4 regions of the Streptomyces sp. NPDC051020 genome follow, and region 1 is predicted to be linked to each of the others. Evidence: riboswitches for the same ligand, from Rfam matches in the RefSeq annotation. Region 1 holds a riboswitch; each other region holds the start of a gene.

Region 1 (5,784 bases):
GACGTTCCAGCCGGCCCAGTCGTCCTCGTACAGCGGGTCCTCGATGGAGACCAGCGGGTACGCGGAGACGAGTTCCTCGTAGTACTCGGTCATCTCGGCGGCCGAGCGGGACTTGCCCTCGAACTCGTACGTGCCGTCCTTGTAGAACTCCGAGGCGGCGACGTCGAGCGCGAGCGCGATGTCCTTGCCCGGGACGTAACCGGCCTCCTTGATGGCCTCGATGATGAGGTCCAGGGCGGCGCGGTTCGACTCCAGGTTCGGCGCGAAGCCGCCCTCGTCACCGAGACCGGTCGACAGGCCCTTGGTCTTCAGGACCTTCTTCAGCGTGTGGTAGACCTCGGCGCCCCAGCGCAGCGCCTCGGAGAAGGACTCCGCGCCGATCGGCGCGATCATGAACTCCTGGATGTCCACGTTGGAGTCGGCGTGCGACCCACCGTTGAGGATGTTCATCATCGGGACGGGCAGCAGGTGCGCGTTCGGGCCACCGAGGTAGCGGAACAGCGGCAGGTCCGCGGCCTCGGACGCGGCGTGCGCGACGGCCAGCGAGACGCCGAGGATGGCGTTGGCGCCGAGCGAGCCCTTGTTCTCGGTGGCGTCCAGGTCGAACATGGCCTGGTCGATCAGCCGCTGCTCGGTGGCGTCGTAACCGACGAGCTCCGGGCCGATCTGCTCGATCACGGCGAGGACGGCCTTCTCGACGCCCTTGCCCTGGTAGCGGTTGGGGTCACCGTCGCGAAGCTCAATGGCCTCGAACGCACCGGTGGAGGCGCCGGACGGCACGGCAGCACGGCCCGTGCTGCCGTCGTCGAGGCCAACCTCGACCTCGACCGTGGGGTTTCCGCGGGAGTCGAGGATTTCCCGGGCTACGACGACGTCGATGGACGGCACGAGGCATCTCCTTCTGGGATATGACGCTGGTTGTGCAGGGTCGCTTTGGCCTTGCGACAAGAGCCTAACCGGCTGGGCCGCCTCGGTCCGCCGACCGCCCGCCCCCTGGGACGGAAAAGGACCCAAGGGCACTCATAGCAGGGCAACGGTGCAGATTTCTACTGACCGGTATCGACAACAGTTGAACTCTGAGTACGAAAAACCCCGACCCGGCACGTACGGGGGAATCCGCGCCGGGTCGGGGTGCTCGGGGAGGAGAGAGCCCGTATCTACGGGGAGCCCGTGTCCACGGAGCGCCCGTCCTACTTCGTCAGGTGGAGCTGCTGACCCGGGTAGATCAGGTCGGCGTCCTCGACGATGTCCTTGTTCAGCTTGAAGAGCTGCTGCCAGCCGCCCTTCACCTTGTGCTGCGCGGCGATCTTGCTGAGCGAGTCGCCGGACTTCACCTTGTACTCGCCGTCACCCTTGGCGACCTTCTCGCCGGTCGGCGTGGTGACGGTCTTCTTGGGGGCGGTGCCACGGTCCGCGCGGGAGGCAGCGGGGGCCTCGGTGCGCTCGGCCGGCTTCGGCGCGGCCTGCTTCGACTCCTGCGCCGGGGCGCTCTGCTGCGTGGTGGAGCCGGTGTCGACACCCGGGTCGACACCGTCGTTGGTGAGGCCACCGGCGTGGGCACAGCCCCAGGCACCCGGGCCCTGCATGGCGAGGAGCTTCTCGGCGGTGGCGATCTGCTGAGCCTTGGTGGCGAGGTCGGCGCGCGGGGCGTACTGCGTACCACCGGCGGCGGCCCAGCTGGACTGCGAGAACTGCAGGCCGCCGTAGTAGCCGTTGCCGGTGTTGATGGACCAGTTGCCACCGGACTCGCACTGGGCGACGGCGTCCCACGTGGCGACGGAGGCGGCGGAGGCACCCGTCGCACCCATCAGGGGAGCGGCGATGGCGACACCGGTCACACCGGCGAACGTGGCGACGCGGACGGCCTTGGACGGGCGGCGGTGCTTGCCCTTGCTGTTCAGCAGCATGGAACTTCTCCTCACCGACGCCTACGAGGTGAGCTGTCGGGTTCGGGCCAAGTGAGTTGCCCGGTCGCACGTCCTAGCACGCGACTTCACCCCGAGCCGGTCCTGACGGTCTTTCGACCATCGGGCCCGGCGGCTTACCTGGGTCCCCCGCTCCTGCCTACGGCGCCTTACGCGTCTGTTCCCTTCGACCGACGGCAGGATTCGGCGTGACGGTCGACGGGGCCCGCGGTGCGAGCGGTTCCGACCGTAAACGTATGCAACCTCGACATTCAAAGATGGGCATAACGGACAATCAGTCCTTACCTGCATCCGACTGCGCAGCGTTTTCGCAGGTGAGGGGTCATGCGGACGGACCCGGCGGACGCGACACGCCAGTTGACGCAAAGAGACCCATGTCTCACTTACGCATAAGCGGACATAGGTCCCTGAACTACCCCGATTTTTGGGGTGCTTTTAGCTGCTTATCGGACTGCCCTCACTTCGACTTCACGTCGAGATCGAGGCTCTGGCCAGGCAGGATGAGGTCCGGGTCGCCGCCGACCGCACCCTTGTTCGCCTCATAGAGAGCGGGCCATCCACCGCGAACCTTCTGCGCGTCAGCAATCACCGAAAGGTTGTCGCCCGGCCGGACGGTGTAATCGCGGTCGGCCGCCGTCGCGCGCGTGTCGCGCCTCTCACTGTTACCGCGGGAAGCATGCCGGCCCGAGTCCCGGCCGCCGCCCCTGCCCGCGCCCTCGCTCACCTCGGGCGCCGGTGCGCCGCGGTGCTTACCACCCGCCTCACTGTCGGACGAGCCAGACTTCTGGGGCGAGTCGGATGAATCAGACTTCTTGGAGGGTGACGTGGATGACGGCCCTGCCGACGGCTTGTGCGACGCCTTGCCCGAAGACGCGGCGGATCCCTTGGCCGACCCCTTGGCGGACCCCTTGTCGGACGGCGCCTCGGACGCCTTCCCGCGCTCCGCCGGTTCGGCCGACGACACGATTCCCGGGTCGACCCCCGGCGACCCCCCGTCCTCCGTGAGCCCGGAGATGGCCGCACAGCTGGGCCACGCCTTCGGCCCCCGGTCCTCCAGGACCTTCTCGGCGACCGCTATCTGCTGCGAGCGGCTGGCGAGGTCGGCGCGCGCGGCGTACGCCTCACCGCCGTACGACTTCCAGTCGTCCTGCGAGAACTGAAGACCGCCATAGGAGCCGTTGCCGAGGTCGGCGCTCCACATGCCGCCGCTCTCGCACTCCGCGACCCGGTCCCAGGTCGTGGCGTCGGCGGCGTGCGCACCGGCCGCGCCGAGCAGGGGAATAGCGATGGCCGAACCGGTCACGCCTGCGGCGACGACGATCGCGGGTGCCTGGCGAGGGCGACGGTGCCTGCCGTTCGCGGAGCCCATGGGATTGCCTTCCGTGTGACTGACAAGGTGAGTCGAACGGTGAACGTAGCGGCACTCGAACACTTGTCACAAGTCGATGCAGCGCAGATCACGTGAAAGTCACAGCGTTGACAGAGTGTCACCTCGATCGGAACGCCGACCGGGACCGAACTCCACCGGAAGCGTGCGCAGTCCACGCATGATGAGTCCGCCACGCCACCGCACATCGGTAGGTTCCACCGCAAGCCGCAGATCCGGGAGGCGCCTCAACAGTGTGGCCAGGGCAGCCTGTCCCTCCAGTCGGGCAAGCGGTGCTCCCAGGCAGTAATGGATGCCGTGCCCGTATCCGAGGTGCTGATTGTCACGCCGCGCGAGGTCAAGGGTGTCCGGGTCCGCAAACCGCTCCGGGTCCCGGTCGGCGGCGGCGAGCACCACCAGTACGGGGTCACCCGCCGCGATCCGCTGCCCGCCGAGGGTCAGCGGCTCGGTGGCGAACCGCCAGGTCGCCAGCTCCACCGGACCGTCGTACCGCAGCAGTTCCTCGATACCGGTCTCCAGCAGCCCGGTCTCCCCCGCGTCGAGCGAGCGCTGCAGCCGCTCCCGCTGCTCCGGATTGCGCAGCAGGGCGTACACCCCGTTGCCGATGAGGTTGACCGTCGTCTCGAATCCCGCGAAGAGGAGGATGAAGGCCATGGCGGCGGCCTCGTTCTCGGTGAGGTGCTCGCCGTGGTCACTGGCCCGGATCAGCCCCGAGATCAGGTCCTCCCCCGGGTTCTCCCGCTTCCGGTGGATGAGCTCCGCGAGATAGCCGCGCATCTTCTTCACCGACCGGGCCACCCCGCCACGCGGACCGCCGCCGTGGCGGATCATCATCCCCGCCCAGTCCCGGAAGTCGTCCTGGTCCTCACGCGGGACGCCGAGCAGGTCGCAGATCGCATAGATGGGGAGCGGGAACGCGAAGTCGTGGATGAGGTCCGCGGATCCCTCCTCGATGAAGTTGTCGATGAGGTGGTCCGTCAGCTCCTGCACCCGCGGGGCGAACTCGGCGACCCGGCGCGGCGTGAACGCCTTCGAGACCAGCCGGCGCAGCCTGGTGTGGTCGGGCGGGTCGATGTTCAGCAGATGCGTCATCAGCTCGGCCTTGCGCTCGCCCGGGATGCCGGTCTTCCCCTTGGCGTGCGCCGGTTCGTCGTGGTGCGCGGGGTTCTTGGAGAGCCGGGCGTCGGCGAGGGCCTGCCGGGCGTCCTCGTACCGCGTCACGAGCCATGCCTCGACCCCGCTGGGCAGCGCGGTGCGGTGCACGGGGCTGTGCTCGCGCAGCCAGGCGTAGGCCGGGTACGGGTCGGTGGCGAACTCCCAGGTGAAGAGTTCGGGGGCGTCGGCGGGGCTGTCGTTCACCCCCTGACGTTATCCGTTGGCTTCCGCGGCGAGGATCGCGTCCCGGTAGACGCGGCCCGCGGCGCGCAGGGCGGCCTCGGGGTCCGTGCCGTCCTGTTCCGCGCGTACGGCCAGGGCGAGGAGCTCGTAACCGATGCTGTCGCCCGTCGGGAGCGGCACATCGAGTCCGGCGGCACGGACCCGGCTCGCCAGCTTCGCGGCCAGCGCCAGTCCGGGCTGCCCGAGCGGGACGCCGTCCGTGACCGAGTCGCGCTGCTTCTCGATGGCCTTGGTACGCAGCCAGTGCGCGTGGACGTCCTCCGGGGTCTCGGCGGTCTCGTCACCGAAGACATGCGGATGGCGGTGGATCAGCTTCTCGACGAGGGTCGCGGCGACATCGTCGACGGAGAACGGCTCGTCCGTGTCCTCCTCCGCGATCCGGGCGTGGAAGACGACCTGGAGAAGGACGTCCCCGAGCTCCTCGCGCAGTTCGTCGCGGTCGCCGTCCTCGATCGCCTCGACGAGTTCGTACGCCTCCTCGATGGCGTACTTGGCAAGCCCCTCATGGGTCTTCTGCGAGGTCCACGGGCACTCGACCCTGATCCGGTCCATGACCTGGACGAGGTCGAGAAGGCGGGCGCCGGGCAGATCGTATGAACCGGGCAGCAGCTCCAGGTTCGGCATCTGCACCCGGCCCGACCCGGCCAGCCGGGCCAGCCCGTCCGTCAGCGGCTGATTGCCCTCACCCCCGGTCACGACCACGACGGTCCGGCCGCCCGCGCAGGCGTCGACGAGTTCCTGCGCGGTGGGCGCGGTGTGCTCGACCGTGACGCCCGCCTCGCGCAGGTACGGCAGCTGGGGCTGGTCGGACTCGGCGCAGAGCACCCGGTCGGCGGCGTGCAGCGTCTGCCAGGCGGGCCAGGACAGCAGTCCGGGCGCGACCCGGTGGCTGGCCGTGAGCAGGACGATACGACCGGGGTCTTCAGCGTTCACCCCACCAACTTACTAGTGCCGTGACCGGCAGTGTTTGCGACGGGGCAAAGCTTGCCGGGAGGGGCACCAGGGGCCCGGCCGGACGCCTCTCGTTCGGATCATGCCGGGCTCGCGGGGTCCGGCACGATCCGAACGAGAGAC
Region 2 (5,784 bases), on a different contig from region 1:
GACGGACCCCGGTGCGAGCAGCCGCTGCACCGACCGCGCCTCCGCCCGCTGCTCACGGGCGCGCTGGACGGCGAGGGACTCGGCGGTCGGTTCGAGGTCGAGGGTGAGATGGACGGCGCCGTCCTCGAAGCTGCGCTGCTGGGTGTACCCGGCATCACGGAACACCTTGATCATCTTGGTGTTGGCGGGCAGCACCTCGGCGGCGAAGCGGCGGATGCCGCGCTCACGCGCCACTGCGGCGATGTGTTCGAGGAGCGCCGATGCCACGCCGCGGCCCTGGTGCGCGTCCTGGACGAGAAAGGCGACCTCGGCCTCGTCGGCGGGGACGGAGGCCGGCCGGCCGTTCGCGTCGATCCGGTCGTAGCGGACAGTGGCGATGAAATCACCGCCGACCGTGGCGGCGAGCCCCACCCGGTCGACGTAGTCGTGATGGGTGAAGCGGTGGACGTCCTTGGCGGACAGACGGGGGTAAGGAGCGAAGAACCGGTAGTACTTCGACTCGTCGGAGACCTGCTCGTAGAAGCTGACCAGGCGCTCGGCATCGTCCGTGGTGATGGGCCTGATGCGGGCCGTACCGCCGTCGCGGAGCACCACATCCGCTTCCCAGTGGTCGGGGTACGCGTGGTGCGGACTCTGCTCCGGCGTGGGCTGCATGGGCCAAGCCTACGGCGCGGTCAGCGGTCGCATAGGGCCCGGGGCCAGGGCAGTCTGAGAGCTCCGATCAGCCGTGCAGCACGGGCTGGGGCCGGGTCGCGGGTCGGCGGGCAACAGTGCACTGCGTGAGAGGCTGGTCTGGACAATCATTGATCCGTGAAGGGCAGAACCATGGCTGAGCGTCGCGTCAATGTCGGTTGGACCGAGGGCCTGCACGCCCGCCCCGCTTCCATCTTCGTTCGTGCGGCCACGGCGTCCGGTATCCCCGTGACGATCGCCAAGCCCGACGGCCCCCCGGTGAACGCCGCCTCCATCCTCGCGGTGCTCGGTCTCGGCGCGCACGGCGGCGAGGAGATCGTGCTCGCCTCCGAGGCGGACGACGCGGAGGCCGCGCTCGACCGGCTGGCGAAGCTGGTCACCGAGGGGCTCGAGGAACTCCCGGAGACCGTCTGATTCCAGGGTTCCGATCAGGTGGAAGCCTTTCCGGCCGGTTCCTGTCGGGTCCATTTCCGTGGCGGAGCCGCGATACCCCCAACCGGGATCGCGGCTCCTTCGTTTTCTGATACCGACAATGCCTCCGGAGCGAATTTCGGGGAGCCGAAAGAAAGCCCCGCACTTACTTCACTTTGTATACGGCGCAGGTGTTAATACCGGCCACTCGCGGTGTTTACGGCATGTCGCGAAGGCCTCACCCGGCCGCCGGACCGGGGGGCGCCGGCATCACGGCCCGGAGCACCGCCCGCGCGGCGCAGCCGGTGCGCGGCGGTGGCCCGCTCGGCGTGCTGGGCGGCCAGCGCCCTGGCCCGTTCCGCGTCGCCGCGCGCCACGGCGTCCACGATGGCCCCGTGCTCGCCCCAGCAATCGGCCGGGCAGGCCGGCTGCTCGACCGAGTACATCCAGGCAATCTTGCGGCGTAGCTGGGTGAGCAGCGCGATGAGCCCGGGGCTGCCGGACGCCTGGGCGAGCGTCTCGTGGAACCAGTCGCCCAGGGAGCGCAGATCCTCCCCCGCACCCCGCCTCGCTCTGTCCTGACCCAGCCTGACCAGGCCGCGCAGCACCTTGATGTGCGCCTCGGTGCGGCGTTGCGCGGCACGGGCCGCACCCAGCGGCTCCAGCAGCATCCGTACCTCCAGAAGGTCGGCGGCCTCCTGTTCGGTGGGCTCGGCGACACAGGCACCGGCATGTCGGCGGGTGACCACGAAGCCCTCGGACTCCAGGGTGCGCAGCGCTTCCCGCACGGGGACACGGGAGACCCCGTAACGACGCGCGAGCAGCTCCTCGGTGAGTCTGCCGCCGCGTTCGAAGACACCGGAGACGATGTCGTCACGGATTGCCGTGCATACCGATTGCGCCGGAATACGCATGTCCGAACCTCCGCCTTAATCCCCCGCGAAACGCGGCCGATCGACGCATGTGCCGTGACTCTATTGCAAGGCGACTGCATTTCCGAAGCCGGTCCGAAAACCATGAATATCTTCTGGCCCGGGGACGGTTCCGCGGGGCGGTTCGGCAGGAACGGACACGCCGAAGGCCCCGGGGGAAGCCGGGGCCTTCGGCGCATGGGGACGGGACGTCGGTCAGACGTTCACGCCATGGGCGCGCAGGTACGCCACGGGGTCCATGTCGGAGCCGTACGAAGGCGTGGTGCGGGCCTCGAAGTGGAGGTGCGGTCCGGTGGAATTGCCGGTCGAGCCGGAGAGGCCGATCTGCTGGCCCGCGCCGACGCTCTGGCCGACGGAGACGCCGATCGACGAGAGGTGGCCGTACTGGGTGTACGTGCCGTCCGTCATCCGCAGCACGATGTTGTTGCCGTATGCGCCGCCCCAGCCCGCCTCGACGACCGTGCCGGCGCCGACGGCGACGACGGAGCTGCCGGAGGCGGCGTGGAAGTCGATGCCCGAGTGGCGACCGGAGGACCAGAGGGATCCGCTCGACTTGTAGCCGGTGGTGACGTACGAACCGGCGACCGGGAGCTGGTAGGAGCCCAGGCGGGTGCGCTCGGCGGAACGGGCGGCGCGGGCCTTCGCGTCACGGGCCGCCTTGGCGCGGGCCTCGGCCTTGGCCTTCGCCGCCGCCTCGGCCTTGGCCTTCGCCGCCGCCTCGGCCTTGGCGGCCTCAGCAGCCTTCGCGGCGACGTCGGCCTGGCGTTTCTGCACCTCGGCCTGGGTGGCCACCTGGTCGGCGAGGGCATCCTCGATGGCGACGATCTGGGTCAGACCGGTTTCATTGCCGGAGGGGGCCTCGGCATCCGCGGCGAGGGCCGGAGAGGCCAGTCCGCCGATGACGCCGGTGGTCGCCAGTGTCGCGACTCCGGCGACGCGTGCGCTCCTGCGCTTCAGGCGGCTCGGGGCACGGTGCTTCCCGGTGGGGCGAGTGAACGCCATGAAGTAGCTGGTCCTTTCCTTCCTTCTCGCCTACCGGGTTAGCTGACGGGTTCGGAGCAGGAAGGTCTCCTACGGATCCCCGGCCTCACAGGAGGTCGCGGCATCCGATTCACCCCAGGGACTGCATGGGTCCCCGGCTCCCAAGGCTCGCGCCTGACGGGGACTCGGCGATCACTGCCCGGCGCCACGGATGCGGCATACGAGTGACGGACAGCGGAGCCGACGCTAGGCGGGGGCACTTTCATTCACCAAACGGACAGGGTGCTTTGTAGCGCATCCCACAGGGCAAGCAAGACGTTTTCGTCTCGAATCGGGCAAAAAGGAAGACCCTGGCGAGAAGCGACTCGCCAGGGTCTCTCTTCGCCCCTTTTTGTGGGACTTTGGTGCATCAGCCGGTGACGACTGAAACCTCTCCGATGCCCAACGCCCTGACCGGCTCCTCGATCTGCGCGGCGTCGCCGACGAGAATCGTGACCAGCCGGTCCACGGGGAAGGCGTTGACCACGGCTGCGGTCGCCTCGACCGTGCCGGTCTCGGCCAGGCGGGCGTACAACTGCGCCTGGTAGTCGTCCGGGAGGTGCTGCTCGACCTGGTCGGCGAGCGTGCCGGCGACGGAGGCAGCCGTCTCGAACTTCAGCGGGGCGACACCCACGAGGTTCTGCACGGCGGTCTCGCGCTCGGCGTCGGTCAGCCCCTCGGCCACCAGGGTCCGCAGGACCTTCCACAGGTCGTCGAGCGCCGGTCCGGTGGACTCCGTGTCCACCGAGCCGCTGATCGCCAGCATCGCCGCGCCGGTCACCCCGGAGGCGGAGTCCGGGGCCGTTGAGCGCAGGACCTGCCCGAAGGCCCGCACGCCGTAGGTGTAGCCCTTCTCCTCGCGCAGCACCCGGTCCAGCCGGGAGGTGAGTGTGCCGCCCAGGCAGTAGGTGCCGAGGACCTGAGCCGGCCACACGCTGTCGTGCCGGTCGGCGCCGATGCGGCCGATCAACAGCTGCGTCTGCACAGCGCCCGGACGGTCGACGATCACCACGCGGCCGGTGTCGTCGGCGGTGATCGGCGGGACCGGACGGGGCTCCACAGTGTTCCCGGTCCAGTCGCCGATGGTGTCGGCGAGCAGGGCGTCCAGGTCGATACCGGTGAGGTCGCCGACGACGACGACGGTCGCGGTGGACGGCCGGACATGGGCCTCGTAGAAGGCGCGCACGGCCGCGGAGTCGATCCGCTCCACCGTCTCCTCGGTGCCCTGGCGCGGGCGTGACATCCGCGACGTGGCCGGGAAGAGCTCCTTGGAGAGTTGCTTGGCGGCACGCCGGGCCGGATTGGCCTGCTCGTGCGGAATCTCGTCGAGCCGGTTGTTCACCAGTCGCTCGATCTCGCTGTCGGCGAACGCGGGCGCCCGCAGCGCCTCGGCGACCAGCCCGAGCGCCTTGGCCAGCCGGGAGGCCGGAACCTCCAGGGAGACCCGCATGCCGGGATGGTCGGCGTGCGCGTCGAGGGTGGCGCCGCAACGCTCCAGCTCAGCGGCGAACTCCTCGGCGGAGTGCTTGTCGGTGCCCTCGGAAAGGGCCCGCGCCATGATCGTGGCCACGCCGTCGAGCCCCTCGGGCTCGGCGTCCAGGGGGGCGTCGAGGAAGATCTCGACCGCGACGACCTGCTGGCCGGGACGGTGGCAGCGCAGCACCGTCAGCCCATTGGGCAGGGCGCCGCGCTCGGGTGCGGGAAAGGCCCAGGGCCTGGCCGTGCCGGGGGTCGGCTGCGGGTGGTACTCCATCGATACTCCAGTCGCGGCAGCGTCGGTCACTTGTCCGCCCCTTCGTGCGCGTCGGTGTCGGTGTCCGTCTCATCGGCTTCCGCGTCGGCGGATTCGGCCGGCTCGACCGGCTCGTAGACGAGCACCGCCCGGTTGTCGGGGCGCAGCTGGGCCCTGGCCGCCGCCTGGACCTCGTCCGCGGTGACGTCGAGGACCCGCTGGACGGCGGTCAGGGCGAGCTGCGGGTCGCCGAACAGCACGGCGAACCGGCAGAGTTCATCGGCGCGGCCCGCGACCGTACCGAGTCGGTCCAGCCACTCGCGCTCCAACTGTGCCTGAGCGCGCTCCATTTCCTCGGGCGTGGGGCCCTCGGCGGCGAATCGGGCCAGCTCCTCGTCGACCGCGGCCTCGATCTGCGCCACCTCGACACCGCCGGACGTCTTCACGTCCAGCCAGCCGAGCGAGGGCGCGCCGGCCAGCCGCAGCAGCCCGAAACCTGCCGCAACGGCCGTGCGGTCGCGGCGGACCAGGCGGTTGTGCAGCCGGGAGGACTCGCCTCCGCCGAGCACGGTCAGCGCGAGGTCCGCCGCGTCGCACTCCCTGGTGCCGTCGTGCGGCAGCCGGTAGGCAGCCATCAGCGCCCGTGCCGGGACCTCCTCGTGGACCTCTTCGCGCAGCTGCTCGCCGATGATCTCGGGGAGCGTGCCGTCGCGCGGCGGCTGCTTGCCGTCGTGGGACGGAATGGAGCCGAAGTACTTCTCGATCCAGGCGAGCGTCTGCTCGGGGTCGATGTCGCCGACGACCGACAGCACCGCGTTGTTGGGCGCGTAGTACGTACGGAAGAAGGTCCGCGCGTCTTCGAGCGTCGCCGCGTCCAGGTCGGCCATCGAGCCGATCGGGGTGTGGTGGTACGGGTGGCCCTCGGGGTAGGCGAGGGCGGTCAGCCTCTCGAACGCCGTGCCGTACGGAACGTTGTCGTACCGTTGGCGGCGCTCG
Region 3 (5,784 bases), on a different contig from region 1:
AGTTGTCGGTGGCCCGGTTCAGCACCGCGCCGCCGAGCGGGTGGTACGTGAGGTGGTCACCCCAGATCTTGTAGGTGCCGAAGAGATCGGTCCGGTAGATCGTCCCCTCCTTCTGGTTGATCCGGTCGAAGATCGTCTTGGCGGCATCGATGGACGGCTGCTTCCAGGCGGTCTGCCAGTTCAGGTCGACCGTGCCCGTCGCGGCGTTCCAGGAGAACTCGGCCCGGTTCGGGTTCTTGGTGATGGACAGGTAGAACGACGCGTACGTCTCGATCCCGGTCGGCAGCGGCGCGACTTCGGCGAACGCGCCACCGGCGGCCCAGTTGTCGATGCCGCCCGTGGGAATGGACGCCTGGAGGCTGCCGGTCGGGTCCCACATGTGGTTGGCCCGGCCGCACATGACATTGCCGTTGTCGCCCCACCCTTTACCGATCTCGTTGTTCAGGCCGGCGAGCGCGCCGGTGGCCTTCAGCTTCACCAGCAGCTTGCTGGTGCCCACGCTGCCGGCCGCGAAGAACACCCGGTCGGCGGTCACCGTCTTGGTGGCCGTGGTGACACCGCCGGTGTCGATCTGGTCGATGACGACCGTGTAACCGCCACCTGCTGCCGGGGCGACCGAAGTGACCTTGTGGAGCGGCGAGATGACGACCCTGCCGGTGGCCCTGATCCGGTCGATGTACGTTTTCTGCAGCGACTTCTTGCCGTAGTTGTTGCCGTAGAGGATCTCACCGGCCAGCGCGGACCTGGGGACGGTTCCTGCCTCTTCCTGCTTCATGTAGTCCCAGTCGTACACGGTGGGCACGAAGACGAACGGGAAGCCGGCACGCTGGGCCTGCTCACGGCCGACCCGGGCGTACTGGTAGCACGCGGCGGTGTCGAACCAGGCCGGGTCGATGGTGCCGGCCCCGAGCCCGGCATTGGCGCGCGGGTAGTAGATGTCGTACATCTCGTCGGCATCCACCGACGGGAGGACGGCTCCGAAGTTCTCGCGCTTGGGAGTGACCGCCATCCCACCGTTGACCAGCGATCCGCCACCGACGCCGCGGCCCTGGTAGACGGTGATCCCGCTGAACTCCTCGGCGTCGAGGATCCCCGTGTTGCGAGCGATGTTCTTGTCGATGGGGAAGCCGAGGAAGTTACTGAGGGGCTGCTTGGTCCTGGTGCGGAGCCAGTACGACCGGCTGTCCGGGCTTGTCGTGTTGGCGAAGATCTTGCCGTCCGGGCCGGGGGTGTCCCAGGCCATGCCCATTTCGACCATGTGCACGTCGACGCCCGCCTGGGCGAGACGCAGTGCGGCGACGGAGCCGCCGTATCCGGTGCCGATCACCAGGGCCTGGACATGGGCCCCGGAGTCGATCGGGGCGGTTGCGGAGCCGACCCCGGCCTGGGCCGGGGTGGTGTGGCCTGCGAGGGCCACGGCTCCTAAAATAGAACCAGTTCCTGTGATGAACCTGCGACGCGAAACGCCCTTCGGGCCTGCATTGTGCATGCTAGAGTCACTCATGTGACACGCCTCACTCTCCAGAGAGTGAAACTGGTTCTACTGCGGTTCGCATGTTAAGTCACTACATACCGATGGGTAACATGCGCCCGATCGAGGCGCCCCGGACGGGCAACGCCGTGCGTCAGGCGGGCCGGCCGCGGTGGCCTTCCTCGATCGGCCGGGTGCCGTCACCCCCTGGGGCGAGCTCCCTGTCGGCAGCCGTGACGCTTTCGCCGACGCAGGGTTCGTCGAGGTCGGCAGGCCCACACTCGGGCGAATCGTCATGCGGATCGACTTCTGAATCGCCCCCCGTGCGCGACACCGACGGGAACGGGTGGCGAAGCCCCATCGGACCTTCGCCACCCGTCATGCCCGAATCAACCCAACCGGGCGTCAGTAGGCCCCGAACACGTTGTCGATCGAGCCGTACTTGGCGGCGGCGTAGTTGCACGCGGCCGTGATGTTGGCGACCGGGTCGTAAGGGTCCATCGACGTACCGGGCACGTGGTAGGCGCGGAACGTGGGGTCGATGACCTGCAGGAGACCCTTGGACGGCGTGCCCTTGGCGGCGTTCGAATCCCAGTTGTTGATGGCCCGGGGGTTGCCCGCGGACTCGCGCATGATGTTGCGGTGGATGCCGTTGTAGCTACCGGGGATGCCGTGCTGGGCCATGACGGCCAGCGACTCCTTGATCCAGCCGTCGAGGTCGTTCGTGTACGTCGCGGGCTTCGCGGTGACGGCGGCGGCAGTGCTCGCGGCCGTCGTGGATGCGACTGCCGCGGGCGCGGTGGCGCCGATGGTGAGCTTCTGGCCCGCGTGAAGGACGCCGGGGTCGGCTCCGATGACCGCTCGATTGTCCTTGTACAGCTGCTGCCAACCGCCGCTCACGGAATGGCTCAGGGCGATCTTGTAAAGGGAATCACCGGCTATCACGGAATAGACGGTGGGCGTAGCTGCCCGCACGGCAGTCGGCTTGGCGGGGGCGGCAGCGGGCGCCGCTGTCTTGGCGACGGCGGCGGTGACAGGCTGCGCCGGCGCTGCCGAGGCAACGGTTGCCCCGATCATCGGAAGCGCGAGAGCGGCACCGCCCGTGCTCACGGCGATGAGTCCGCGAGTCAGCGAACTGGACTTACGGCGACGGTGGTTAACCTGTGCGGGCATGGCGTATTCCTCTCCGTCGCCTACGAGGTGAGCTGTCGGGTTGAGGCTGGAGTTGCCTCGCCGTATGGGAATACGACTTCACCCCTAGCCGTTCCGGATACCGGATCGGCGGCTTACGTGGGTCCCCCGCTCCTGCCGTACGTGAGTGGTCGGGTTCCCGGACGGCGGCAGGATTCGGCGTTCCATCCGGATTGACGGTGACCGTAGGCGAGAAACTCCGACCTGAACAAGCCCACATTTCTCGATCACAATTCATTTACAAGATCGAGTCGCGGAAATTTTCGCAATCCACCCCGGTCCGCGAAGCCAACTTTCTTGGCACAGAAGGGAACCGGGCGGCACGCCGCTTCGTCCGCGGGCCCGGAAGGTGACTCTCACCACTCGGCCCGAAAAGGGCGATTTGCCCGGCACGAAAGTCCTCGGGCCCGCACGGGTTGCACGTTCACCAGAACGGCGAGCAACTTCCCCTTATCGCCAAAATTGGGACATTCGGGAGATTTTGACGTCAGGGGCAGGCATTCGGGCTTCGGCTCGTCGGGAAGGGCGTCCCCCCGGGGAGGCGACCGGGAGCAGTCGCGCGTCATCTGCCTGCTCCGACTGCGGCGCGCGAGTGGCCGCCCACCGGCCAGGTCGTGCAGGTTCACGCGAACGACACCATGGTGGCCGCACAAGGTGCCGTACATCTTCGGCGTGGCCATGATGGTGCGGAAGAACGCCCTGCCCACCCGCCGGGACTGTCCGGCAGCACGAGAGAAGTGATGGCGATGGAGCTGTTCCCGCCCATGCCGCTCGCCGAGTGGCGTGACACCAAAGAGACGCTCCACCGCTTCGCGCAGATCGTCGGAAAGATCCGTCTCGCGGCCGGTGTCCGGCGCAATCACTGGTGGAACGTTCCGTTTCACCTCACTGGCCGGGGTATCACCACCCGCCCCATGGGACAGATCGACGGCAACCCGATTTTCACGGTGGACTTCGACTTCGTCGGCCATCAACTCGTCATCACAAGACTGGACGGCGTGACGGTCTCGTTCCCGCTTTCGGGCCAGTCTGTGGCTACCTTCCACAAGAAGGTCATGGCCGCCCTGGACGCGCTGGGTATCGAGGTGAATATCAAATTCCCCAAGCCATTCGATCTGTCCGACGCCGACCGGCCGTTCGCCGAGGACACGGAGCACGCGGCATACGATCCCGAACAGGCAAACCGGTATTGGCAGGTCCTCAGTCAAGTGGCGTTGGTACTGGAGGAATTCGCCGCGCGGTTTTCGGGGAAAGTCAGTCCCGTGCACCATTTCTGGCACACCTTCGATATCGCTCACACCCGCTTTTCGGAGCGTCAGATCGACCAGCCCGCGCAGATCGACCCGGTGACGCGGGAGGCCTACTCCCGGGAAGTGATCAGCTTCGGTTTCTGGTTCGGTGACGACAATTTCGCCGCGCCCGCCTTCTACTCGTACACCGCTCCCGAACCGGCGCGGCTGGCGGAGGAACCGCTCACTCCGGTGTCGGCGCAATGGGTGGATCGTGGCGGCAGCCACCTGGCGGTACTGCCGTACGACGCGGCCCGCGCCGAGGGCGATCCCCGTGCGACTGTACTCGCCTTCTACGAAAGCGCCTATCAGGCCGGAGCGGGGCGCGCCGGTTGGGACATCGACCGTCTCGCCTGTCCCGGCGGGATCACCGACCCGTGCCTGACGCCCTGTACGCCTGCCGGTGGATGAGGAGCGCGGCTTCAGTGCAGCTGCCACTCCCAGTCCGCGGGAACCGTGCCCTGGGGACCCGGGGTCGGCTGGGCGACCGGGTGCGCGATGGGCCGGAGCAGCTCCCATCCCTCGTCATATTCCTCGGCCTCGATGTTCCGGAGCCCGTTCTCCCCCGGCTCGAAACCGGCCAGGAACGGATGTCCCATCGCCTCGCCCTCACCCTCCCGGGACTGTCGGCTGCGGGGCCCGGTGGCTGCCGAGCCGCCGCCGAATTGCGGCGATCCGGGGATGGCGTTCGTGCAGTTCAGCGGAGTGGCGGTCGAGTTCCTCGCCAAGGCGTTCGGCGCGTTTGTCGATGTCCAGCTCATCCAGAATGCGGTCGACCTCGGCGAGCAGCGCACCGTGCAGTTGCCACTGTCGGGGGTGCTCCTGAACGTCCTCCAGCAGGAGGTCGGCCACCACGTCCCGAGTGGCGCGGCTGGCGGCCAGTGCGGCGGCAAGTCGCGACTCCGCCTCCTCGGCATTGGCGGACACCGGAGTGGTGATCAGCGTGGAGAAGCTCTCGATGGCGTCGGCCATCTGCGCGAAGAGTTCCCGGAGCGAGGCGGCCACGTCCTGCGGGAACATGGTTTCCCCGGTCCGGGCTTTGGCCAGGTCCGTCAGCGTGCGGGCCAGCACACGGAGTACAACGGCACAGATCTCCAGTGTGTCGAGTCCGGTACGCAGGACGATGCGGTACAGAAGACCTTGCCGGATCCGGGGGTTGAGCAGGAGGCTCTCCTCGGCCTGCCGGAGCGAGGCGTCGACGGCCACGATGTCGTGGTCCAGTCTGCGGGCGTCGTGCAGTCTCGCAGCTGCCTGCGCGACCGAGATGTGGCCGCCGACCTCCTCGCCCATGGCCCGGAACATCTGTCCCATCTCCCGCGCCAGTTCGTCGATGGACACGCCTGCGTTCTGCACCCATACGGGCGGCGCGAGCAGGTTGAACAACAGGCCGACGCCCGCACCGATCAGGGTCTCCAGAACGCGGTCCCAGGCGGTGGCGGCGACCTGGGAGACGCCGAGGACCAACATCGCGCTGATGGCGACTTCCGGCACGAACTCGTCCACCCGCACCACCCGTCCGATGATCAGCGAGCTGAAGATCGTCAGACCCAGGCTCCACCAGTTCAGACCCACCAGGGCGCTGAAGCCGATGGCGATGAGCACCCCGACGACGACGGAGTTGACGCGCCGGATGCCCGTGGTGAGCGTCGCGTACAGGGTGACCTGAACGACGAGGAGCGCGGTCAGTGGAGCCGTCAGCGGTACCGGCTGAGGAAGGGTCCACTCCGCGACGACATAGGAGATGACCGCGGCCGCCGTGGAGCGCAGGGTCTGCGCCGCGACAGGCTCGGTGGTCTGCCGTACGAGCTTGATGACGGGTGCGGAGAGTTCAGG
Region 4 (5,784 bases), on a different contig from region 1:
TCTCCATCGCGAACGCCGCCCGCCGCTTCCTGTCCGAACAGGACCAGATGGAGGAGCTCGCCGGCCGGATCTTCGCCGGACACCTGCGCTCCATCGTCGGCGGGCTGACCGTCGAGCAGATCATCCGGGAGCGGAACCGGGTCTCCCAGGAGGTCATCGCGGGCAGCCACGGCGAGATGGAGAAGCTCGGCATCGTCGTGGACGCCCTCCAGATCCAGGAGATCGAGGACTCCACCGGCTACATCAACAACCTCGCCGCCCCGCACGCGGCCGCCGTCGCCAGCCAGGCCCGGATCGCCGAGGCGAGGGCCGACCAGGAGGCGTCCGAGCGGGAGCAGCAGGCCGCGGCGCTCAAGGCCGAGTACGAACGGGACACCGCGATCAAGCGGGCCGGCTTCCTCGCCGAGACCGAGCAGTACAACGCCCGCGCCGCCCAGGCCGGACCGCTCGCCCAGGCCAGGGCCTCGCACGAGGTCATCGAGGAGCAGACCGCACTGGCCGAGCGGCAGGCGGCGCTGGCCGCGCAACGGCTGGAGGCGGAGGTCAGGCGTCCGGCGGACGCCGAGGCGTACCGGCAGCGCACACTCGCCGAGGCCGCCCGGGACCAGGCGAAGTTCCAGGCCGACGGCAGTGCGTACGCCGAACGGACCGTCGCCCAGGCGCAGGCCGACGCCAACACCGCGCGCGCCGCCTCGCTCCGGGACGGCAATCAGGAGCTGATCGCGGCCAACCGGATCGTGGAGAACCTGCCGGCCCTGGCCGACGCGGCCGCCCGCGGGATGTCGGGGGCCGACCTCACCGTGCTCAACGGCACCAACGGTGTCAACGAGATGGCGGCGGGCGTGGTCAGTCAGGGGCTGGCGATCCTCCACGCAATCCAGCGCGGTGCGAACACGGCGAAGCCGGTGGTCCACGCGAAGCGGGCCCCGCACATCACCGACTCGAACTGAGACCGACCGGCACATGGGAGGCGGCGTCGCGGGGCAGTGGTGGGGGCGGACGGGGTGCAGGCGGATCAGTACATGGTCAACCGGGCGTCCCGGATGGCGTAGAGTTGTGTTCACCGACGCGGGGTGGAGCAGCTCGGTAGCTCGCTGGGCTCATAACCCAGAGGTCGCAGGTTCAAATCCTGTCCCCGCTACTGAAAAATCAGGCCCGGCACGCAGAGAGCGTGCCGGGCCTGATTCGTGTTTTCCGTCCCCCCTTCGGCCGATGCGGAGTCGCCGCGCGACGCCGCTCCGGCAAGCCTGGTCAGTGAGGTGCGGCACCGTCCGCAGCCAGGCACGTACCGGGCAGGAGACCGTGGGGCGTATCGGGCAGGAGACCGCAGGAGCCGCTGCGCGTACCGGGCAGGAGACCGCAGGAGCCGCTGCGCGTACCGGGCAGGAGAGCACAGGTGGGGATGGCGGAGAAGCTGCGCGGGGTGCGGGGCGGGGGCGACAGCCCGTCCCGGCAGATCGTCGGCGCGCTGCCGACGTTTCTGATCGTCGCCGGGCTCGTGTTCGACATCCTCACCCCGCCGCCGTTCACCGCCGTGCCGCTGTTCGTGGCGGCCCCGCTGGTCGCCGCACCGTTCTTCTCACGGACGAGCACCGTCCGTATCGGCGTCGCCTCGCTGCTCTCGATCCTCGTCCTGCGGATCCAGAGCGGCACGGTGCTGCAGGTTGTGCCGTCCCTCGAGGTCATCACCGTGCTCACCGCCTCGATCCTCTCCCTCTTCATCAACGGAGTCGTCACGCGCGGCAATGAGCAGCTGGCTTCGGCGCGGGTCATCGCGGAGACCGCCATGCGGGCCGTGCTGCCGGAGCCGAACGACTGGATCGGCGGGCTGCAGGTTGCCGCGCGGTACGAGGCGGCGCAGGCGGACGAGTTCGTAGGCGGCGACCTGTTCGCCGTGGTGGACACCCCGCACGGCGTGCGGCTGGTGGTCGGGGATGTGCGGGGCAAGGGGCTCGACGCGGTCGAGGCGGTGGCGGTGATCATCGGCGCGTTCCGGGAGGTCGCCGAGCACGAGGCTTCGCTGGAGGACGTGGCGCAGCGGCTGGAGTGGGCGCTGGCACGGGAGGGGGAGCGACGCGGCGGGATCGATCCGGTCGAGGGCTTTGTCACCGCCGTACTCGCCGAGATCCCGCACGGTGGTGCCGAGGTGCGGATCGTCAACCGCGGCCACCCCGAGCCGCTGCTGCTCCACCCCGACGGAAGGGTGGAGCTGCTGGTACCGAGCGTGCCCGCGCTGCCGCTCGGCATGGGGCTGGGGGTGTGGCCGGACCTGGCTGACGCCTGGGGGCTGGCCGCCGGGACGGCGCTGCTCGTCTACACCGACGGTCTCTCCGAGGCGCGCGACAAACATGGGGTGTTCTACGACCCGGCGGCCCGACTGAGTGGGCGGATCTTCCCCGGGCCCGAAGAGCTGCTGTCCGCGCTGACCGATGACGTACGGCTGCACACGGGCGGCAAGTCCACCGACGACATGGCGCTGGTCGCGGTCGTACGGCCCGCGGAGGGGCAGCCGGAGCGGCGCAGGACCGTGAAGATCGTGAGGCGCGGGCAGGACTGAGGCGCGGCTGCGGTGAGCACACGAGGCCTATGCCACGGTGCGTAATCGAAGAGTGCCGCTCTGCATAATGTTTGACGCAGCGTCAGAAAAACGGTAGCGACTGAGTCCGGGTCAACTCGCCCGATTCCGACCGGTTGTGTCCAGTAAAGTCCAGGCCAAAACCGTGAACGATCAGTGGGAACAGCTTGGAATCAGGCCTGTGCGTCTATTAACGTTCGATAACGCAGCGCGGTCGTCCCAGCCGTCGTCAGTGGCGGCACCGTGCGCGAGCGCCGAATTCCGCAAGGGAACCGGGGAACCACCTCCATGGGGTGAATCGGACATCTGTGTCTCGTGAGAGGCAGAGGAATCCGTAGGAGACCTTCCTGCTCCGAACCCGTCAGCTAACCCGGTAGGCGAGAAGGAAGGAAAGGAGTGCGCCCCCGTGGCGTCCAACAAGCCTGCCCCCGAAGCCCCTTCCCGGTTCGGCTCCGACTTCACCACTGAGTACGCCTCCGGGACGGACACCGAGTCCGGCACTGCGCTCACCGCCGAGTTCGGGACCGAAGGCCTCGGAGGAACCGACCGGTCCTGGGAGGAATGGAACCCCACCGAGGAGTCCGTCCGCCCCGTACGCGGCAGGCACCGCGTCGCCAAGCAGCGCAACGGGCTCGCCCGTAGCTCCACGGTTCTCGGCGTCGGCGTCATCGCGGCCGTCGGCGCGGGCGGCATGGCCACCGCGCAGAGCAAGCCGCCGGTCTCCATCTCCCTTCCCGATTCCCTCGCGGACAAGCTCCCCGACGCCAACTCCCTCCCCGGCGTGGGCGCACTGTTCTCCGAGGAGTCCGCCGCCGACCAGGCCCAGACCGCCGCCGCACCGCTGACCAGCGCGGGCATCACCACCGCCGAGGCCGAGCAGGGCGCCACCGACGCCGGCGAAGCGCTCCGCGCCCGCATCCTCCAGCAGGCCGAGCAGCAGCAGAGCGCCGCCGACGCGGAGGCCAAGGCTGCCGAGGAGAAGGCCGCCGCGGAGAAGGCGGCAGCCGAGGCGAAGCAGAAGCAGGACGTCGCCGAGGCCAAGGCCGAGGCCAAGGCCGAGGCCGCGAAGAAGAAGGCGGAGGAAGAGGCGAAGGCCAAGGCCGAGGCCGAGCGGCTCGCCAAACTGGCCGCCAGCTACGCCATCCCCACCTCCTCGTACACGATCACGTCGACCTTCGGCCAAGCCGGTTCGATGTGGTCCTCCGGCTACCACACCGGTCTCGACTTCGCGGCGCCGACCGGCACCCCGATCAAGGCCGTCCATACCGGCACCATCAAGTCGGCGGGCTGGTCCGGCTCCTACGGCTACCGCACGGTCCTGGAGCTCGAGGACGGCACGGAGCTGTGGTTCTGTCACCAGTCGTCGATCAACGTCAGCGTCGGCCAGAAGGTCACCACCGGTGAGACCATCGGCCGCGTCGGCGCCACCGGAAATGTGACGGGTCCCCACCTCCACCTGGAGGTCCACACCTCGAGCGGCACGGGCATCGACCCGATGACCTGGCTGCGCGACAAGGGCCTCACCCCCTGACCCGATGAACGCGGGCCGGCCCCACCGGCCCGCCACCGATCCCCGGCAGTCCTGACGCTCACCCCCCGACGTCAGGGCTGCCGGTCCGTTTGGCCACGGCTTTCGCGTGCACCATGCATGGAAGAGCAGCACTGCTGGAATCCGTTGATCCGCAGGGCGAGCTCCAGGACTCCGCCGCCCGCGCCGGGCTCGCCGCCGTCCCTGGAGCTGGCGGAACTCACCGAGGCGTCCGCCTGACCCGTCACCAGGGATGCTGGGGCGGTCGGTTCCCGTAGCGCTGCTGTCCGTGGGGCGGCTGGTGATACGGCTGCCCAGGGGGCGACAGGTACGGGTTGTGGCCGCCGTACGGCTGGTACTGCTGCGGAACCGGCGCCGGGGCCATGGAGTGCGGGCGCAGACGGCCCGTCGCCTGTGCCGCGTACGCCAGGGCGGGGGCGGCCACGTCCCGGCGCTGCCAGAGGTGGTGCAGCAGTTCCAGCTCACGGGCGGTGAAGTCCGGTTCCACCGCCCCGCGGCCGGCCCGGCGGCGCAGGAACGCCAGGGACGTGGCGAACGACTCGTACTCGGCGACCGCCCGCGCCGCCGCCTGGCCGCGCGCCTTGGCCTGCGCCTTGGCGTGGCTCCGTACCTGAGCCGCGATTCGGCCGTGAGTGCCGTGGGCGGGGCCGTAGGCAGGGGCGTACCCGTAACCCAGGGCTCCGTACCCCGCTTGCGCGTGCCGCTGGCGCGCCAGGTCCCGGGCCAGGCCGCGGGCCCGCATCGAGGAGAGCGCGAGCGGCTCGGCCGGGGTCAGCCAGCCGGCGGCCGCGTACGCGGGCAGCTCGGTCGCCAGGGTGCGCAGCTCCCGCTGGCGCGACCAGATCGCCAGCCAGGTGACCAGTCCGAAGACCGGGACCATGAACACCCCGTACACGACATAGAAGCCGTACGGGCCGAACGTCCCCGAACCGTTCCACAGGGCGTGCATGCCCATGGCGAGGATCAGTCCGAGCAGCGGCAGCGCGATGCGGCGGATGCGGTGGCGGGGTGCGCTGAGCGCCGCGAAGCCGAAGCCCAGGCCGGTCAGCACGGTGAAGAGGGGGTGCGCGAACGGCGTCATCACCCCTCGTACGAAGAAGGTCGCGGCCGTCACCGACGCCAGGCCCGAGTTGCCGATCTGCTGGTCCTCGCCGAACGCGTTGCCCAGGTAGAGGATGTTCTCGGTGAAGGCGAAGCCCGTCGCGGTGAAGCCGGCGACGACGACGCCGGCGACGACACCGCCGAAGTCCCGTCGCCGGAACAGGAAGATCAGCAGGACGGCCGCCGCCTTCGCGCTCTCCTCGACGACGGGCGCGATGACCGTGGCCCCGAGGGTGTCCGCGCTCGCCGGGTCCGCGGTGGCCGTCGCGATCCAGCGGGTCGCGAACGAATTGGCGATGATCGCGATCAGGGCGGCGGCGCATGCACCCCAGGCGAAGGCGAACAGCAGATTCCGCCAGGGTTCGGGTTCGACCCGGTCCAGCCAGCGGAACGCCGTCATCAGGAGCGGGACGGGCAGCACGGCCAGACCCAGCCCGACCAGGAACCCTTCGGTGCCGGTCTGGGCGCGGACCAGAGCCAGGATCACCAGCCCGCACAGCGCGAGCACGGTGAAGACAGCGGCGATACGGAACGTCTTGCTTCGCCAGACCATGCCGAC

What was found. A riboswitch is a leader RNA that binds a small molecule or an ion and turns the genes downstream of it on or off. The one in region 1 is predicted to bind cyclic di-AMP.
Positions count from the first base shown of each region.
Region 2: it holds a riboswitch for cyclic di-AMP, as region 1 does, so the genes downstream of both, AB0N06_RS07335 (M23 family metallopeptidase) here and AB0N06_RS16360 (transglycosylase family protein) in region 1, are expected to answer to the same signal.
Region 3: it holds a riboswitch for cyclic di-AMP, as region 1 does, so the genes downstream of both, AB0N06_RS36020 (LysM peptidoglycan-binding domain-containing protein) here and AB0N06_RS16360 (transglycosylase family protein) in region 1, are expected to answer to the same signal.
Region 4: it holds a riboswitch for cyclic di-AMP, as region 1 does, so the genes downstream of both, AB0N06_RS11750 (M23 family metallopeptidase) here and AB0N06_RS16360 (transglycosylase family protein) in region 1, are expected to answer to the same signal.

Region 1 is NZ_JBFBCG010000026.1:7,314-13,097, reverse strand. It holds gene eno (phosphopyruvate hydratase) at 1-888, opposite strand, end outside; gene AB0N06_RS16360 (transglycosylase family protein) at 1,191-1,907, opposite strand; cyclic di-AMP (ydaO/yuaA leader) riboswitch at 1,911-2,124, opposite strand; gene AB0N06_RS16355 (transglycosylase family protein) at 2,383-3,294, opposite strand; gene AB0N06_RS16350 (cytochrome P450) at 3,394-4,671, opposite strand; gene AB0N06_RS16345 (nucleoside triphosphate pyrophosphohydrolase) at 4,681-5,643, opposite strand.
Region 2 is NZ_JBFBCG010000009.1:7,641-13,424, reverse strand. It holds gene AB0N06_RS07350 (GNAT family N-acetyltransferase) at 1-654, opposite strand, end outside; gene AB0N06_RS07345 (HPr family phosphocarrier protein) at 826-1,107, shown strand; gene AB0N06_RS07340 (GntR family transcriptional regulator) at 1,299-2,018, opposite strand; gene AB0N06_RS07335 (M23 family metallopeptidase) at 2,232-3,038, opposite strand; cyclic di-AMP (ydaO/yuaA leader) riboswitch at 3,051-3,218, opposite strand; gene AB0N06_RS07330 (pitrilysin family protein) at 3,427-4,809, opposite strand; gene AB0N06_RS07325 (pitrilysin family protein) at 4,836-5,784, opposite strand, start outside.
Region 3 is NZ_JBFBCG010000132.1:2,372-8,155, forward strand. It holds gene AB0N06_RS36010 (GMC oxidoreductase) at 1-1,504, opposite strand, end outside; gene AB0N06_RS36015 (hypothetical protein) at 1,644-1,784, shown strand; gene AB0N06_RS36020 (LysM peptidoglycan-binding domain-containing protein) at 1,877-2,644, opposite strand; cyclic di-AMP (ydaO/yuaA leader) riboswitch at 2,649-2,834, opposite strand; gene AB0N06_RS36025 (DUF5996 family protein) at 3,409-4,362, shown strand; gene AB0N06_RS36030 (hypothetical protein) at 4,374-4,550, opposite strand; gene AB0N06_RS36035 (aromatic acid exporter family protein) at 4,561-5,784, opposite strand, start outside.
Region 4 is NZ_JBFBCG010000016.1:64,884-70,667, forward strand. It holds gene AB0N06_RS11735 (SPFH domain-containing protein) at 1-950, shown strand, start outside; tRNA gene AB0N06_RS11740 (tRNA-Met) at 1,068-1,141, shown strand; gene AB0N06_RS11745 (PP2C family protein-serine/threonine phosphatase) at 1,403-2,557, shown strand; cyclic di-AMP (ydaO/yuaA leader) riboswitch at 2,818-2,970, shown strand; gene AB0N06_RS11750 (M23 family metallopeptidase) at 2,982-4,106, shown strand; gene AB0N06_RS11755 (PrsW family glutamic-type intramembrane protease) at 4,348-5,784, opposite strand, start outside.